Regions from separate parts of the Rossellomorea sp. GCM10028870 genome, predicted to be linked through region 2. Evidence: riboswitches for the same ligand, from Rfam matches in the RefSeq annotation. Region 2 holds a riboswitch; each other region holds the start of a gene.

What was found. Region 2 has a riboswitch for S-adenosylmethionine ahead of ACFQWC_RS16090 (methionine ABC transporter ATP-binding protein). Riboswitches for the same ligand answer to the same signal wherever they lie in the genome.
Region 1: it holds a riboswitch for S-adenosylmethionine, as region 2 does, so the genes downstream of both, metE (5-methyltetrahydropteroyltriglutamate--homocysteine S-methyltransferase) here and ACFQWC_RS16090 (methionine ABC transporter ATP-binding protein) in region 2, are expected to answer to the same signal.
Region 3: it holds a riboswitch for S-adenosylmethionine, as region 2 does, so the genes downstream of both, ACFQWC_RS14560 (methionine ABC transporter ATP-binding protein) here and ACFQWC_RS16090 (methionine ABC transporter ATP-binding protein) in region 2, are expected to answer to the same signal.

What each region holds. Positions count from the first base shown of each region.
Region 1 covers NZ_JBHTGN010000006.1:173,480-179,402, forward strand. Annotated here, with positions in the region: gene ACFQWC_RS21365 (GNAT family N-acetyltransferase) at 1-381, shown strand, start outside; gene ACFQWC_RS21370 (biotin transporter BioY) at 425-991, opposite strand; gene ACFQWC_RS21375 (hypothetical protein) at 1,081-1,263, opposite strand; gene metE (5-methyltetrahydropteroyltriglutamate--homocysteine S-methyltransferase) at 1,383-3,683, opposite strand; cobalamin riboswitch at 3,837-4,021, opposite strand; SAM riboswitch class I at 4,091-4,201, opposite strand; gene ACFQWC_RS21385 (hypothetical protein) at 4,299-4,496, opposite strand; gene thiC (phosphomethylpyrimidine synthase ThiC) at 4,474-5,923, opposite strand, start outside.
Region 2 covers NZ_JBHTGN010000003.1:475,340-481,262, reverse strand. Annotated here, with positions in the region: gene ACFQWC_RS16105 (6-phospho-beta-glucosidase) at 1-634, opposite strand, end outside; gene ACFQWC_RS16100 (GntR family transcriptional regulator) at 856-1,581, shown strand; gene chbG (chitin disaccharide deacetylase) at 1,602-2,297, shown strand; SAM riboswitch class I at 2,776-2,881, shown strand; gene ACFQWC_RS16090 (methionine ABC transporter ATP-binding protein) at 2,953-3,966, shown strand; gene ACFQWC_RS16085 (methionine ABC transporter permease) at 3,956-4,621, shown strand; gene ACFQWC_RS16080 (MetQ/NlpA family ABC transporter substrate-binding protein) at 4,643-5,464, shown strand; gene ACFQWC_RS16075 (SEC-C metal-binding domain-containing protein) at 5,549-5,665, opposite strand; gene ACFQWC_RS16070 (hypothetical protein) at 5,803-5,923, opposite strand, start outside.
Region 3 covers NZ_JBHTGN010000003.1:128,034-133,956, reverse strand. Annotated here, with positions in the region: gene gcvH (glycine cleavage system protein GcvH) at 1-39, shown strand, start outside; gene ACFQWC_RS14580 (YusG family protein) at 469-705, shown strand; gene ACFQWC_RS14575 (toprim domain-containing protein) at 882-1,241, shown strand; gene ACFQWC_RS14570 (thioredoxin family protein) at 1,247-1,561, shown strand; gene ACFQWC_RS14565 (SCP2 sterol-binding domain-containing protein) at 1,812-2,162, shown strand; SAM riboswitch class I at 2,262-2,368, shown strand; gene ACFQWC_RS14560 (methionine ABC transporter ATP-binding protein) at 2,521-3,543, shown strand; gene ACFQWC_RS14555 (methionine ABC transporter permease) at 3,540-4,208, shown strand; gene ACFQWC_RS14550 (MetQ/NlpA family ABC transporter substrate-binding protein) at 4,224-5,051, shown strand; gene ACFQWC_RS14545 (carboxymuconolactone decarboxylase family protein) at 5,207-5,572, shown strand.

The DNA of each region.
Region 1 (5,923 bases), on a different contig from region 2:
ACCCTCAATGATCTACCTCAACTTGTGGACCTATTGAACAGCATCCCTGAATTTAGTGGTGGTGATTTTTCTGTAGAAAAAAGAAAACACAGCATGGAAGCCGGTGTTTCCAGAAGCTATTACGTAGAGGAAGACGGAAAGTTTGTTTCTTCCGCCTCTACAACCGCCGAAAACAGTATGTCAGCGATGATTGTGGCAGTTTGTACCCATCCGGAGTACAAGAAAAAAGGATACGCTACGGAATGCATGACGAAGCTCTGTCGTGACGTATTAGAAGAAGGAAAAGAATTGTGCTTATTCTATGATAATCCTGAAGCAGGGAAAATTTATAAGCGAATCGGATTCAAGGATATAGGATATTGGTCTATGTATAAATTTTAGTCATAAAAAAAGTTGACTCCCAACAAAGAGTCAACTTTTTTCATTATGCAGCTGCTTTCCGATTCCCGATTAACCTCGCCTGAACCAGTCGTTGTCTTACAGTGATTCCAATCCAACTGGCCAGGAATGCTTTGATAAGTCCAACTACGATAAATGGATATACACCTGCTGCCATTGCCTGATTCCAGCTAAGATCGGCTACAAATTTAAGTTGAATGGTACCCAGGATCAACGTAATGATCATTCCGACTGTATTGGCAATCATCGCCATCGGAATGGTGAATTTGGTTTTTTCAAGAATGAAGCCTGTAAAGAAAGCCGCTACGATAAAGCCGAAAATATAGCCTCCCGTAGGACCGACCAGTACCTGTGCCCCTCCACTGAAGCCCGCAAATACAGGAACACCCACTGCTCCCAGGGCTGCATAGCAAACCATGGCAAACGCTCCATATCGGCTTCCAAGAATCGTCGCGGTAATTCCTACTGCCAATGTTTGTCCGCTGATTGGTACGAGTGGCAGTGGAATCTCGATTTGAGCGAAAATCCCCGTAATCGCAGCAAAGATGGCACAGTGAATGATCATCCTTAGTTTTTCTCCGTTCACTTTCAAATCCCCCTTGTGTATGTAAACTATGTATAACATTAAGTTAACACAATTGAAAGGATTTTGGGAAGCTTATTTTTCTTCCCTCTCGTTTTTTAACTGGGAGCATAAACATTACATATCATTTCTTTAGCCTGCCATTCTAAAGCGGTTTTTAATGAAACCCTCCCTTTTGGGAACTCATCAATCCCCTTATCACTCACCAAATATAGGATAGTGCGATTTGGCTGATGTTCATTAAATACTTGAATGATTCTTCCTATGGCTATGTATGGCATTTTCTTTCTCTCCTTATGAGCAGGACGCACTTCCTTTCACCTGCGCCCTGCGTTTTGTAAAGGTGGATCACACGAGCGTACAGCTACACTCGATCATATTTCTCTTCGTTCTCCGTCTATTATCTTTCATTTTTAAGAAGCACTTCTTCACGCACTTGTTCCGCAGCTTCCACCATGGTTTTAAGAGCTAAGACCGTCTCATCGATCCCACGTGTTTTCAAACCACAATCCGGGTTGACCCAGAATAAATGGGGATCCAGCACTTCCAGAGCCCGATGTATATTGCGGATTAATTCTTCACGTTTCGGCACCCGTGGACTATGAATGTCATATACCCCGAGACCAATCCCTTTGTCATACGTATAATCTTCAAAAACATGGATCAACTCCCCATGACTTCTTGATGTTTCAATCGAGATGACATCAGCATCCAGATCACTGATGGCATCTATAATATCTTCAAAATCCGAATAGCACATATGTGTGTGGACCTGGGTTTGCTTCTGTACAGATGAAGTGGCCAATCTGAAGGCATAAACGGCAGCCTTTAGATATTCCTCCCAATTTTCACTCTTTAAAGGCAGACCTTCCCTAAGTGCCGGCTCATCGACTTGTATCATGCGAATCCCATGGGCTTCTAATTCCTCTATCTCTTTTTGGAGAGAAAGTGCGATTTGATTCGATACTTCATATCGTGATATATCATTCCGAATAAATGACCAATTTAGAATCGTGATCGGGCCCGTTAACATCCCTTTAACCGGTTTATCGGTTAATGATTGGGTATATACGGTTTCTTTAACCGTCATCGGTTCTTTAAAATTCACATCACCGTAAATGAGTGGTGGCTTCACACATCTGGAACCGTATGATTGTACCCATCCAAACTTCGTAAATTGAAAACCTTCTAATTTCTCACCAAAGAATTCAACCATATCAGTCCGCTCGAATTCCCCATGTACAAACACATCAAGACCTATTTGTTCCTGAATTTCAATCCAGCGTTTTATTTCCGCATGAATATATTGTTGATACTCCCCATCAGAAAGTTCTCCCTTCCTCCATTTCAACCTTTGCCTTCTTACTTCCTGGGTTTGAGGAAAACTTCCTATGGTAGTGGTAGGTAGAAAAGGTAATGAAAAGTACTTCGCCTGTTCCAGTTTACGAATATGGAAAGGATCCTTTCTCCCTACATTATCGGGTTGCAATTCCTCAACCTCTTCCTGCACCTCCCTATTATTGCGCAGGGGTGATTCGTTTAAATTCTTAATCGCCGTTACACTTTGAGCAATCTCATCTTCTATTGTCTCGACTCCCTCACGAATCCCCTTCGTTAAAATTGTGATTTCATGTAATTTCTCATCAGCAAATGATAGAGCGTCAATGAGAGGTGTATCAATTGCTTCTTCATTCTGCAAGGTTACAGGTACATGAAGTAAACTGCATGATGGTTGTATGATCAAGCGATCACTCGGAACATACCCTGCAATGAACGATAGAAGCGAATGGGTATCAGCAAGATTACTTCTCCAAATATTCCTGCCATCAAGAATGCCGGCAGCCAGGAATTTATCTTTAGGAAAACCAAATCTTTTCAGCGCCGCCAAATTCTTACCACGATCATGCATAAAATCTATCCCTATGCCGTCCACTGGGAGTGCTAACACCCGCTGGTACCTTTCCAAACTATCATAATAGGTTTGGAGGATGATCTTTAACCCGGGGCAGGATTCTTTAAGTGTTTGATAGACTTCTTTAAATTGATCCATCTCTTCATCCCCGATGGATGTGCACAAGATCGGTTCATCCATTTGTACCCACTCTACACCCTCTTCCTGTAAATCACGCAATACTTCAGCATAAAGAGGGACAAATTGATCAACGATGGTTTTATAGTCCCCGTTATCATACCCTTTGGACAATTTCACAAATGTGAACGGACCTAAGATAACCGGTTTTCCTTCTATACCCAGTTTTTCTTTTGCCTCCCTAAAAAAATGGAGGGGACGATTTTCCACCAACCGGGGAACGATCCCATCAAGTTCAGGGACGAGATAGTGATAGTTGGTGTTAAACCATTTTGTCATTTCCAGTGCCACCGCGTCCTTTGATCCTCTGGCCATTTCAAAATACGTTTCAAGAGAGACCTTACCCCCACCATAATGAAACCTCTTAGGAACCAAGCCGAACATGACGGCTGTATCAAGCACATGATCATATGAGCTGAAATCTCCAACCGGAATCAAATCAATTCCCTGATCCAGTTGCTTCTTCAAATGGTTGACTCGTATTTCCTCCATTTGTTCTAAGAAGGAATCCTTTTCAATCTTCCCTGCCCAAAATTGTTCCAGCGTCTTTTTCCATTCACGCTTTTCACCGATTCTTGGATATCCTAAATTTGAACTGATCACCTTACTCATTCAATCCTCACTCCTTATACTTGATATGGTTGTCATCAACAAAAAAATCTCCCTTTCAAATGAAAGAGAGATTCATACGCATCACTAACTTGAGTTGAGACAATCTTGTATTCTCAACACGTATTCCTCACCCCTCTCTATATCCACGTAGAGCATAAGCGCATACAACAGGCAGGTCTCCTGACTTAGGTTCACAGCTTCTTATCCCTTCCCATTTCAACAGAAATAGTGGTTGAATGATAAGTCGCTCCCCATTACAGTGGCGGGACCGTGCCGGATTTTCACCGGTCTTCCCTTTTAGCTGAGCATGACTCAGCACCTATTGCATTTGTCTATTTAATTTTTCTTTCATAAAAACGAAAAGCCCTCTCTTGCGAAAGAGAGGGCTTCATGTTTATGAGAATCCTCTCTTATTTTCCAAAGCAAAGTGCTTTGCAGGAATTAGCACCTTTTCAACACATCGGTTGAATGGTTGCCGGGTTTCACAGGGCCAGTCCCTCCACCACTCTCAATAAGAGTTACAAATATATTCATTTACTATTCCGAAATTTGTAATAATCGTAGCACGGTACATATAAGCTGTCAAAAGAAATTTAATTCATACCTTACACGTTTCTAATAATAGGTACTTTCTACATAATGACATTTGATACAAGATCTTGTTACATCCGTTTCATAAAAGACATGTCTGCAGTTTTCCTGAATGCTCTTCACTTCTTTTTCGAGTTGGATGACTCTCTGATTGAGCTTTACGATCTCATTCTTCAATTTCAGTACATGACAAGAAGGTTTATCGATAGATGTTTGATCCATTTTCCACAAACTCCTTCGATTTTTCTTTCAATCCTTTTTCTATTTCCTTATGAGCATCATTCATGCTAGTCTCCTTCATTCCCCTTATGTCATGTGATATTCTCATTGAACAAAATTTCGGGCCACACATTGAACAAAAATGGGCCGTTTTTGCCCCTTCTGCAGGAAGTGTTTCATCATGATACTCCCTTGCACGCTCCGGGTCCAGGGATAAATTAAATTGGTCATTCCATCTAAATTCAAATCGAGCCTTAGAAACGGCATTATCTCTGACTTGTGCCCCTGGATGGCCTTTCGCCAAATCCGCTGCATGTGCTGCGATTTTATAAGCAATGACACCTTCTCTCACATCATCTTTATTCGGTAATCCCAGATGCTCTTTCGGTGTTACATAGCACAGCATGGCTGTCCCAAACCAACCGATCATGGTAGCCCCTATGGCGGAAGTAATGTGATCATACCCCGGTGCAATATCTGTCGTTAATGGCCCCAAGGTATAAAAAGGAGCTTCATGACAGATTTCCATTTGCTTATCCACATTCTCTTTAATCATATGCATCGGTACATGACCAGGGCCTTCAATCATGACTTGTACATCATGCTTCCAAGCAATTTTGGTTAGCTCGCCTAATGTTTCAAGCTCGGCAAACTGTGCTTCATCATTCGCATCAGCAATTGATCCGGGTCTTAAACCATCTCCTAAGGAAACGGAGATATCATAGGCTTTTAAAATCTTACATATATCTTCAAAATGGGAATAAAGAAAGTTCTCTTTATGATGGGCAAGACACCATTGTGCCATGATTGAACCTCCACGGGAAACAATGCCTGTTGTACGATCAGCCGTCAGATGAATATACCTCAATAAAACACCTGCATGAATGGTGAAATAGTCAACACCCTGCTCCGCCTGTTCGATCAATGTATCCCTGTACACACCCCATGTAAGATTCTCAGCAATTCCGTTTACTTTTTCTAGTGCTTGATAGATCGGTACCGTACCAACAGGGACAGGGGAGTTTCGAATGATCCACTCCCTTGTTGTATGAATGTTTTTACCTGTTGATAAGTCCATTATGGTATCGGCACCCCAACGAGTTGCCCACGTCATTTTCTCCACTTCTTCTTCAACGGAAGATGATACAGAAGAGTTTCCGATATTCGCGTTTATTTTCACATGAAAGTGACGACCGATGATCATCGGTTCACATTCAGGATGATTGATATTGGCAGGAATGATGGCCCTGCCCTTTGCTACTTCTTCTCTTACAAATGAAGGATCAACATTTTCCCGGATAGCGATGAACTCCATTTCCGGTGTAATGATTCCTTTTTTTGCATAGTGCATTTGAGTCACATTACGACCCATTTTTGCCCGTATTGGGGTACGTTTGATAGTAGTGAACGCCTCTACGTGTGCATAAGGA
Region 2 (5,923 bases):
GACCTTTGACCCAAACCTTTTTTCCAAACACAAAATGATTCATCCCTACAAACTCGATTTGTACTTCATTTGCAGAACAATTCATCATCTCGGCGACGCTGTTTTTCATGTTGAAAGGAATATTGCACACCCCGATGACTTTATGATGTGTACTGTATTTAAGCAGGGCTTCCGTAACAATGCCTGCCGGGTTGGTAAAGTTAATAAGCCATGCATGGGGACAAATCTGTTGGATGTCATGACAAATTTCCATTAGGACCGGAATGGTGCGCAAGGCCTTGAATATACCGCCTGCTCCATTGGTTTCCTGACCGATGACACCATGACTTAACGGTATCCGTTCATCTTTTTCCCTGGCTGAGAGGCCGCCCACCCTGATTTGTGTTGTCACAAAGTCAGCGCCAATTAAGGCATCCCTGCGGTTAAGGGTCCATTCCAATTCAATCGGCACACCTGCTTTTTGGATCATTCGACGAGCAAATTGCCCGATAATCTCAAGCTTCTCTTTCCCTGCTTCGATGTCTACAAGCGTTATGTCCGTGACAGGAAAAGATTTGTATCGGTGGATGAACCCCTCGATAATTTCTGGTGTATAGCTTGATCCGCCTCCGATTATGACCACCTTTAATGACATTCTGTCGAGCTCCCTTCATTTTGAAAGCGATTTCTATTTTTTATAATGTATCATACAAATTTTCACTCGTCTATATATTGTAATGACAAATATAAATTTTATGACTATTTTTTATTTAATTGTAATAACAAATTATTTTTATGATAAAATGATTAGGAATAGAGAATTGCACGTGGATGTGTTATAACAAATATAGGAAGAAAGTGGAAGGGAGAAACAGAATGAAAGAGACACAAGAAGCAAAGGCCCTGCATTCGCATGTAAAAGAAGAAATCATCCACATGATTAAAAATAAAGAATATGCGCCGAATACAAAACTGCCGACAGAGGCGGAGTTTTGCGAAAAGTTCAATGTCAGCCGTACGACGATCCGGACGGCGCTCCAGCAGCTGACACTTGAAGGTTACGTGTATCGCGAGCAAGGAAGAGGAACCTTTGTCGCAGAAGAGAAAGTCAGTCAAATCCTGTCCTCGACGATCGACAACTACACAGAGCAACTGCGATTACAAGGTAAGAAACCTAAGATCAAGGTACTGAGCATGAATGTCATCCCGGCAGAATCCACAGTGGAAAAAGCGTTGGAATTGAAGAATGGAGATCCCGTCAATCGGTTAGAGAGGATCCGATATTCAGACGGGCTGCCCCTGCAATATGAGGTGGCCTATCTGCCCTGGTACAAGACGCCAGGACTTGATAAAGACGAATGTGAAAGATCTCTTTACAAGCTCCTGGAAACACAGTTTGAGATAAAAATTAAAAAAACCATCGAAACCATCGAGCTATTTTTAGCAGATGAGCGAGTGGCAGGGAAGCTTGAGGTACCAGAGGGGACACCTTGCTTTATGATCGAAACGACTGCTTATGTAGAGGATGGATCCGTGATCGAATTTTCCAAAGCGATCTTCAGAGGAGATAAAGCGAGCTTTCTTGTAGAAAGAACCTATTAGAAAAAAGGGGATGGGGGATTATGAGGAACGTGATCGTCAATGCAGATGACTTTGGTTTATGCCGGGGAGTGAACTATGGCATCGTTGATAGTCACCGGTTTGGAATTGTCAACTCAACAACGATGCTTGTCAATATGCCCGGGACTCTGCATGCGTTGGAATTGGCGAAGGTTTTTCCTGAATTAAAGGTTGGGATCCATTTAACACTGACATGCGGGAGACCGGTTTCGGCCGGGGTACCATCACTACAGGATGAAAGAGGCTTTTTCCGTTACACCAGCAGGATTTTTGAAGAAAAAGAAATCAATGTGGATGAGGTTGAAATGGAGTGGGAGGCTCAGGTGGATAAATTTCTATCATTCGGTCTGCCCCTTTCTCATATTGACAGTCATCATCATGTTCATAGCTTTCGACCACTGATCCCGGTGGTGAAGAGATTGTCAGAGCGCTTTGGGGTACCGGTCCGGAATGTTTTTGGTGATAAGGGTGGCGAAATGGATGTGTTAACCGATCGGTTCTCGATGGACTTTTATGGGGACGGAGTGTCGGTTGAAGGATTGAAGAGGATTTTGGACAGCAGGGATGGAGGTGAGACGCTTGAGATTATGTGTCATCCGGCTTATGTTGATTCCTATTTGAAGATGAATTCTTCTTATTGTGAGCAGCGGTTGAGGGAGTTGGATGTGTTGACAGTGATTAAGGAGTGGGCGTTTTAGTTTTCGTTTGGTTGTTTGAGAGATTAGAATATTTGTAGTGAGTTGTTATGACAAATGATCGGGGTGCTGCTATTGAAGGTAGTGCCTTTTTGTATTGGTAATGGAGGTTAGTCCCAATTGGAGGTGGAAAGGAATGTTTTTGGATAATATGTATGGTTTTTGAGTCTTTGAGATGGTGTAAAGGCAGGATATTAACTGAAATCGATGTGAGATACATGGATTGATAGGGTGCGAGGAGTTTTATTATCGACATTCCCCCTTTTATTATCAACTTTAGGAATATATTATTAACTGTAAAAAAGTGGATATATTCCACCCCAAGATCAAACCCTAGTCCAACAACACAAAAAAACCTTCCCTAGTACAACAATAAAGATAACGCTTACATAAAAACAACTGTAAAATTCCCTATTGACTTCCATTCCCATACCCAGTATTATCCTCTATAAGATTAAAAAATTAGAAAATTACATACTTTCAATTATCCAGAGTGACCGAGGGATCAGGCCCTACGACGTCCGGCAACCTCCAGTATTGGAACGGTGCCAATTCCTGCAGAATGATTTCATTCTGAGAGATAAGTCGAGATAAACAGGCGATGCTTCTTTCAGTTGAAAGAGGCATTTTTTATTGGATGAAAAAAGGGGTGTGCACATTGATCGAGATTCGAAATCTAGTTAAAACCTACAGTACAAAAAAGCAAACGGTGGTCGGTGTCGATAACGTTTCCGTAAAAATCGAAAAGGGTGAGATTTTTGGAATCGTCGGATACAGTGGAGCGGGGAAGAGTTCACTCATTCGCTGCCTGAATTTATTAGAAACCCCTACATCAGGAGAAATCATCATTGACGGACAGGATTTCACGAAACTCACGTCCAAACAATTAAGACTCGCCCGTCAAAAAACGAGCATGATCTTTCAACATTTTCACTTGATCAAATCCAAAACGGTGTTTGACAATCTGGCTTTTGCCTTGAAAGCGGCTAGTGTACCTAAAGCGAAAATCAAGCCCAGAGTCGTCGAGCTCCTTGAGATGGTCGGTCTATCGGACAAAGCAGATGCGTACCCGGCCCAGCTCAGCGGAGGACAAAAGCAAAGAGTCGGGATTGCGAGAGCCCTTGCGAATAACCCATCGGTTTTACTTTGCGACGAAGCGACCTCGGCACTCGATCCGAATACAACGAAATCAATCTTGAAACTATTGAAAAAGATTAATAAAGAACTAGGTTTGACCATCGTCCTCATCACACACGAGATGGAAGTGGTGAAAGAGATATGCGACCGGATGGCCGTGATGCAGGACGGGAAAATCGTGGAGGAAGGGCCGGTTTACGACCTGTTTGCAGAACCTAAGCAGCCTTTAACGAAGCAATTCATTGAAACAATCCTTCAATTTGAACTCCCGCCGCACCTCGTGGAATCAAGGAAAGGAAAACTGATCAAAATCCAATTCAAAGGATCGATCGCAGAGGAAAGCGTCGTATCGGAAGTGTTCCAGAAATACAAGGTGCGAGGCAATATCCTGCACGGCAAGATCGAATATATTCAGGAAGTGCCACTGGGGATTTTCATCATGGAGCTGATTGGCTCCCATGAAGAAATCGAAGCAGCGATCCGATTCATCACGCTGAAGACGCAGAGCTTGGAGGTGCTTGAGAATGCTGCCTGATTCATTGACTGCGATTTTGCCAGAATTGAATAAAGCCTTTTTTGAAACGGTCTATATGGTGGGGATTTCACTTGGAGTCGCGATTTTAGTGGGATTACCGCTTGGGATTCTTCTTTTTGTAACAGACAAAGGCTTGTTTTTACAAAATAGTTTGATTAAAAAGGTCGTTGGATTTGTCGTCAATATGGTGCGGTCGGTTCCGTTCATTATTCTATTAGTAGCACTCTTACCATTAACCAAACTATTGACCGGAACCACGATCGGACCGACGGCAGCATCCGTATCACTCTCTGTTGCGGGAATTCCATTTTTTGCGAGAATGGTAGAAACGTCATTGCGAGAGATTGATAAAGGTGTCATTGAAGCTTCGGTTTCAGTGGGGGCAAGTCCTTGGATGATCATTAAGGACGTGCTGTTACCGGAAGCACGACCGGCGGTGATTCAGGCAATCACGATTACAACGATCAGTTTAGTCGCCTATTCCGCCATGGCTGGGATCGTCGGTGGAGGCGGAGTCGGGGACCTGGCGATCCGCTTCGGATACTACCGTTATGACAACACGGTGATGATCACGACCGTCGTCATTTTAATTTGTTTAGTTCAGCTCATCCAGTATACGGGTGATGTGTTTGCACGATTAGTCGATAAACGATAACTACTTTAGGGGGAACAACAAGTGAAAAAGTGGATTTTATTCGTAGCATTAGCGGTAACAATGAGCATTCTTGCAGCTTGCGGCGGGGACGAAGCAAGTTCAAGCGCGGAAGATAAAAAAGAGGTAACCATTGGAGCGACATCCGGACCATACAGTGATATGGTGACAAAAGCGATCAAGCCCGGTCTTGAAGAAAAAGGATACACGGTTGAAGTGAAAGAGTTCAGTGATTACATCCAGCCGAACAACGCACTGGCCCAGGGAGATCTGGATGCGAACCTTTTCCAGCATAAAATCTACATGGAAACCTTCGCGAAACAGCATAATATGGATTTATCCGAAGTGATTGTCGTACCAACGGCTCCAATGGGAATCTACTCACAGAAGTTCGATTCGATTGAAAACATAAAAGAAGGCAGTGCCATTGCCATTCCTAATGATCCGACGAACGCAGCACGGGCGTTTCAGATTCTGGAGGATGCTAAGCTGATCACGTTAAAGCCGGATACAGATCCATTGACTGTTTCAGAAAAAGATATTGCAGAAAACGTGAAAAACCTGCAATTCAAACCAATCGAAGCAGCACAGCTGCCAAGAGCAGTTGACAGTGTTGATCTATCTGCGGTTCCAGGGAACTATGCACTCGCTGCCGATATGGACTTACTTGATTCACTTCAGCTGGAGGACATGCCCGATCAGTATCGAAACCGAGTGGTTGTAAATACGAAGGACGTTGACTCACAACTGGTGAAAGACATCAAAGCAGTCGTCGAAGCAGACGAATTCGAGAAAATCATCGACGAAGAATTCAAAGGCTTCGGTAAGCCTGAGTGGATGGAGTAGAGGGACGGACCTCTAGTCGGGATATTTAATATAAGAAAGCCATAGGGACGGGCTTCCGCAAAATGCGGAGGTCCGTCCCTCATTTTATAGACAGCACTTCTTATATTTTTTACCGCTGCCGCATGGGCAAGGGTCATTGCGTCCTACTTTTTCTTCGTTTATGACGGGTTGTGGAATTAGCGCGGCTGGTTCATTCAACATTTCAAGTTCCATTACCTCCAGTAAGTGTCTCCACTCTGGAAGTTTGGGGTGTTGGATGCCATTCATGACGCAATTGACATATAGTGATTCTTCTAAGCAAAGCAGCCCATCTTCATACCCTGTTTCAATTAAAACTTCTATCCTGGGAATCGCGTCTGTTGATAGATGTCGACATAGATTATATGTCGACATAGATTATCTGCCATGATTGTTCTGGCGGTTAGGTCCTCGGTTTGATCAAACAGTCTTAGTAATGCT
Region 3 (5,923 bases), 350 kb from region 2:
ACAGCTGAACAGTATGACGAAATGATTAATGAAGGATAATTTCTACCATGCACCTTGAGAATTTCTCAAGGTGTTTTGTTTTTTATTTTGGGCACCATATGAGTAGACGTTTTTTATAAGAAAGCTCTTTTCGCAACAATTGTTGTTCTTAATATATAGACTGCCAGTGCTGTGTGATTCAGTGTGAACTAGGTGGTGAGGGGAAGTTCTCCTCTTTCAGCTAGTATTCGAACGAGCAACCCAGCTTAGCAGAACGGGGCCTCATGCTTAGAAGGTTGATTGGAGCGGAAGGTGCTCGACTCCTGCGGGAATAGCGGGAAAGTTGAGACCCCACAGGGCAAAGCCCGAGGAGGCTCAACTCACGCCCCGCGGAAAGCGAGCACCTGGAGCGGAAATCAACCACTGCACGCTTTATTAAAACAACAAAGTTTACGAAAAATGCCTTCTAAAAAGAAAGGATGAATACGTATGGTGCTCAAGCCTAAGAAATTAGATGTAACCAACAGGGTGACAGGAAAACTGAAAAATGGTGAAGTAGAACTATATTTGGATAATCAGCCAATCGGCAGAATGGCTTTACCTCTTGATGGATTAAGCATGGAGCCAAACTTTGAAGCAAAAGAAAATAAAATTTATCAAAGCTACACTTCCACGGAAGGCGATCAAGCAAGATACACAGATTGTGATGAGGGTGGCTGGTGTTAGAAATGCTCATGGTGCCAGATTCGACAATGAATCTGGCACCATTTGTATAAGCAGATAGGCAAACCACTTGCGCATTTTTTTATAAACATGAGAAAATATAAGTAGAAAGTGGACATCATCTCTTGTTATTTGAATATACTATCGTAATCTTATTTCTGAAAGATAAGGTGATGATCATGATGGAACTTGACGAAAAAGTAATCATTGTCGAAGGAACAACTGACAAACGAAAAGTGAAAGATATCATCAAAGAACCGATTGAAATTATTTGTACAAACGGGACCATTAGCATTACGAAAATGGACGAACTCATTGATGCATTATTGGAAAGGGATGTCTATATCCTCGTAGATGCTGATGATGCAGGTGAAAAATTACGAAAGCAATTTAAACGTGAGTTTCCTGAAGCTGAACATTTGTACATTGATCGTATGTACAAGGAAGTGGCAGCAGCTCCCGAGTATCACCTGGCGTCTGTCCTGATTGGAGCCAATATAGACGTTCATAAAGAATATTTAGGAAAAAGGATGATCTAGTTTTGATTGAGGTAAGTAATACCGAAGCATTAAACGATCTGATTGAAGGCCATACGCTTGAAGCCGTTTACCTTTATACACCGATGTGTGGCACCTGTCAGGTGGCAAGTAAAATGATTGACGTAGTGGAAAAGCTTCCGCAATCTTTTCATTTTGTGAAGGCCAACTTGAATTATTTGCCCCAATTTGCAGAAGAACAATCCATCGAAAGTGTACCCTGCTTGCTTTTATTTAAGGATGGAGTCGAGTGGGAGAGGATTTATGCCTTCCAATCCGTGCCATTTCTATATGAAACCTTAAACAAGATCACTGATCGTTAGAGGGATAAGAGACCTTTTGGGAGAAGGTCTTTTTTATATGTCTCTTTCTAAACGATTTTCTTTCTACAAACGAAGACATATTTCTCGGGAAATATTGCGAATGGCATCATTTTTTGACTAGTATCCATCCAAATTCTTACTGTTCGACAAATTAGATGAATACGTTCAAAACATGTCGAGAAAGTATAAAAGGGAAAAATACCTAAAAGTGGAATTGTAATAATATAGAAGTTTCACTGGGAGGGTATTCATGCGAATATATTTAGAGGAATTAGTAGATCAGTGTCATTCAAGATATCACTTACGACTCTTATTTCCAGACAGCCCATTTGTTCTTCATTTTGATTGTGGAAAAGATTTGTACGGTATTTCTATTTCGAGCAAGGGATGCGATGTATTAGATGATTTGAGTGAAGACGCTCATTTCGTAATTGAAGGAATGGAGGAAAAAGTGGTTTCCCTACTCACAGGGGAAGAACGGTTGTCTCAACTGATCGAAGCCGGGGTACTTGAAATCAGAGGAGGGTATCGACCGCTTCTATTTGTTGAATCTGTCCTTTGGCTTACGAGGTCAAGGGGAAAAGAGCCGGTAAAAGTTTAAAAAATAATTGACACACTCTATAACCGATGATAGAATCTCTCTTGTAGCAAATTTTCAGAGTCTTTAACTATTTAAAAAAATTTAATAATCGATACTTTACTCTTATTAAGAGAGGTGGAGGGACGTGCCCTATGAAGCCCGGCAACCGTCAATGAAAATTGAAATGGTGCCAATTCACTCAAAGCATATGCTTTGAAAGATGAGAGAAAGGATAGTCCTATATGATTATGCCTTTCTGCTTATCGCAGAGAGGCATTTTTTAATGATTTAGAAAAAGATGACGGGAAAATGCCAGCTATGTGCAACCATAATCTTGATTAAACAGGTCGTTTTACTCCGAAAGAAGGTGGAATACAACATGATTACCATTTCAGATGTGAAAAAAATCTATCAATCCAAATCGGGTCCAATTTCAGCCGTTGATGGCGTCAATATCGAGATTGCCCAAGGAGAAATTTTTGGAGTGATTGGCTATAGTGGAGCAGGTAAGAGTACGCTGATCCGCATGCTCAATGGTCTCGAAGTTCCTACAGAAGGAATAGTGGACGTGAATGGTCAAATCGTTTCCCGGGTAAAGGGTAAAAAACTGCGGGAAGCAAGACAGTCGATAGGCATGATTTTTCAACACTTTAATCTCCTCTGGTCTCGTACAGTATTAGAAAATATACAGTTCCCATTAGAAATTGCTGGAGTACCAAAGAAAGAGAGACTCCATAGAGCCAATGAATTATTGAAGCTTGTAGGATTGGAAGGCAGGGGAGATGCCTATCCTTCTCAACTGAGCGGCGGACAGAAACAACGAGTGGGGATTGCAAGATCCCTTGCTAACAATCCCGATGTCCTTCTATGTGATGAAGCTACTTCCGCTCTAGATCCACAAACAACTGATTCCATTCTTGATTTATTGGTGGATATTAATAAACGCTTAGGGCTGACGATTGTCCTGATCACTCATGAAATGCACGTGATTCAGAAGATCTGTCACCGTGTCGCAGTCATGGAACAAGGAAAAGTCGTGGAACTCGGGGATGTATTGGAAGTGTTCCGAAATCCACAAGAGCAAGTGACAAAGCGTTTCGTGAGAGAAGTCTCGCAAGTAAAAGAAACGGGTGAAACCATTGATCACCTATTGATGCAATATCCTAATGGGAAAGTGTTGAAATTTACTTTTGTCGGTGAATCAACTGAGCAACCGCTTATCACCACTCTGATAAGGAAGTTTGACTTAGACGTAAACATCCTTCAAGGACAAATCTCCCAAACTCAAAAAGGTGCCTATGGAACGTTATTTGTTCACCTTGATGGGGATGAACGGACCATTAAAGATGCATTGACGTTTGTTCAAACGCAACTGGTTCAAGTGGAGGTGTTAAGAGGATGATTGAAAATTTATTTCCAAATGTAGATTGGGAGAAGATGTGGGAAGCAACCCTCGAAACCCTGTATATGACCGGGATGTCTGTAGTGATTACCTTTGTACTCGGAATGATCCTTGGGATTTTGCTCTTCCTCACCTCTAAGGAAAATCTATGGGATAACAAACTGACATACACGATTACAAGTGCAGTCGTAAATGTGTTCAGATCGATTCCATTCATTATATTGATCGTGTTGTTAATTCCGTTCACCAAGTTTTTATTGGACACAATCCGTGGAGCGAATGCAGCTTTGCCGGCACTGATCATTGGAGCTGCTCCGTTTTACGCCCGTATGGTAGAAATTGCTTTAAGAGAAGTGAACAAAGGCGTCATCGAGGCCGCGAAAGCGATGGGGGCGAAAACGAGCACAATTATCTGGAAAGTCCTGATCCCGGAATCCATGCCGGCTTTGATTTCAGGAATTACAGTAACAGCGATTGCTCTCGTTGGATATACGGCAATGGCCGGGGTCATCGGAGCAGGCGGTTTAGGAAACCTGGCCTATTTAGATGGCTTTCAACGAAGCAGGGAAGACGTGACGCTCGCCGCAACCATTATGATCTTACTCATTGTGTTTGCGATTCAAATATTAGGTGATTTCTTTACAAATAAATTAGATAAACGGTAAAAGGAGAGAAATATCATGAAAAAATGGGTAGCAGGAGTTATTGCAGCAACAAGCATTTTTGGATTGGCAGCATGTGGGAGTAATTCAGAATCAGGAGGAGGCAGCGACGAGAAAGAATTAGTGGTTGGAGCTTCCAATATTCCTCACGCTGAAATTCTTGAACAAGTGAAGCCTTTATTAGAGGAGAAAGGTATCAATTTAGAAATTGAAACGTACCAAGACTATATCTTGCCAAATAAAGATCTGGATAATGGGGATATTGACGCAAACTATTTCCAACATGTACCGTACTTAGAATCTCAAAAAGCGGAACACGGTTATGATTTTGAAAATGCTGGCGGCATTCACATTGAGCCGATTGGCGTTTATTCTAAAAAGTACAAATCCCTTGAAGAGCTGCCTGAAGGTGCAACGATTCTAATGAGTAATTCTGTAGCAGATCACGGACGTATTCTTACGTTATTAGAAGAAAAAGGTCTTATTACATTGAATGATGGAGTAGACAAGACAAAAGCAACGCTGGAAGACATTAAAGAAAATCCAAAGAAACTAAAATTCGATTACGAATATGAAGCAGCTCTTCTTCCACAATTGTATGAAAATGAAGAGGGAGATGCTGTTCTGATCAATTCCAACTATGCGATCGATGCAGGTTTGAATCCTTTGGAAGATTCGATCGCCATTGAAGACAGTAATTCTCCATATGTGAATGTGATTGCTGTGAATAAAGGTGACGAAAACAAAGAGGAAGTGAAGGCGCTTGTTGAAGCTCTTCGTTCAAAAGAAATCCAGGACTTTATTAAAGAGGAATGGGACGGGGCAGTTGTTCCGGTGACCGAATAATTTCATATAGCGTAAATAAGAAACCCGATTCTGATTGATCAAAATCGGGTTTCTTTTCTGGATAAGTACTTACCGTATTTTTTTTAAACATAATCATTTCCATTATAGCTCATACTATTTTCGATGAATCTATTTCAGAAATGGAGCTGAATGAAATGCAGATAGAACCAAGAAATACAACAGAAGCTGCCCTTCATGATTATAAAATGGGACTTGGAATCTTCACTGAAAAAATGCCTGAGCTTGCCGAGCAGTATAATACGTTTACCGAGCACTGCTTTAGAGAAGGAGTTCTTTCAAAAAAAGAAAAGCAGTTGATCGCGTTAGGAATAAGTCTTTATTCCCAGGATGAATATTGCATCATCTATCACACAAAAGGATGCCTGGATCAGGGGTGTTCAGAAGAAGAAATCCTTGAAGCAATAGGAGTAACGGCTGCATTTGGCGGCGGAGCGGTCATGAGTCAGGCTGTGACTTTAGTACAGCAATCGATTCAGGACTTGAATCAATTGAAGCAATAAGTGAGTGATGATCGAGGGGGAGAAATCCTCCTTGATCTTTTTTGTTGAATTAGTGATCAAAAAATGTTTTTTACACAACTACATAAGACCTTCCTGGGCTTTGTCAATTAGTGGGTCTGGATGGAGAGGGGAACTACTTTGCTTGCAGCATCAAGCGTTTGGCAAGCCTACTCAACCTATACGGAACGCACTCTTGGCATACACGTAGTTTTGCAAGAGTCTAGGCAGTTTCCCTCACTATAAAGAAATTCCCTGAATACTAATATGCAGCCATAAAGTAGTAGCACAGAGTGGATTGTAGCAGAAGGCACTTGACTCCTGCGGGAAATAGAGGAAAAGTAGAAAAGCGGA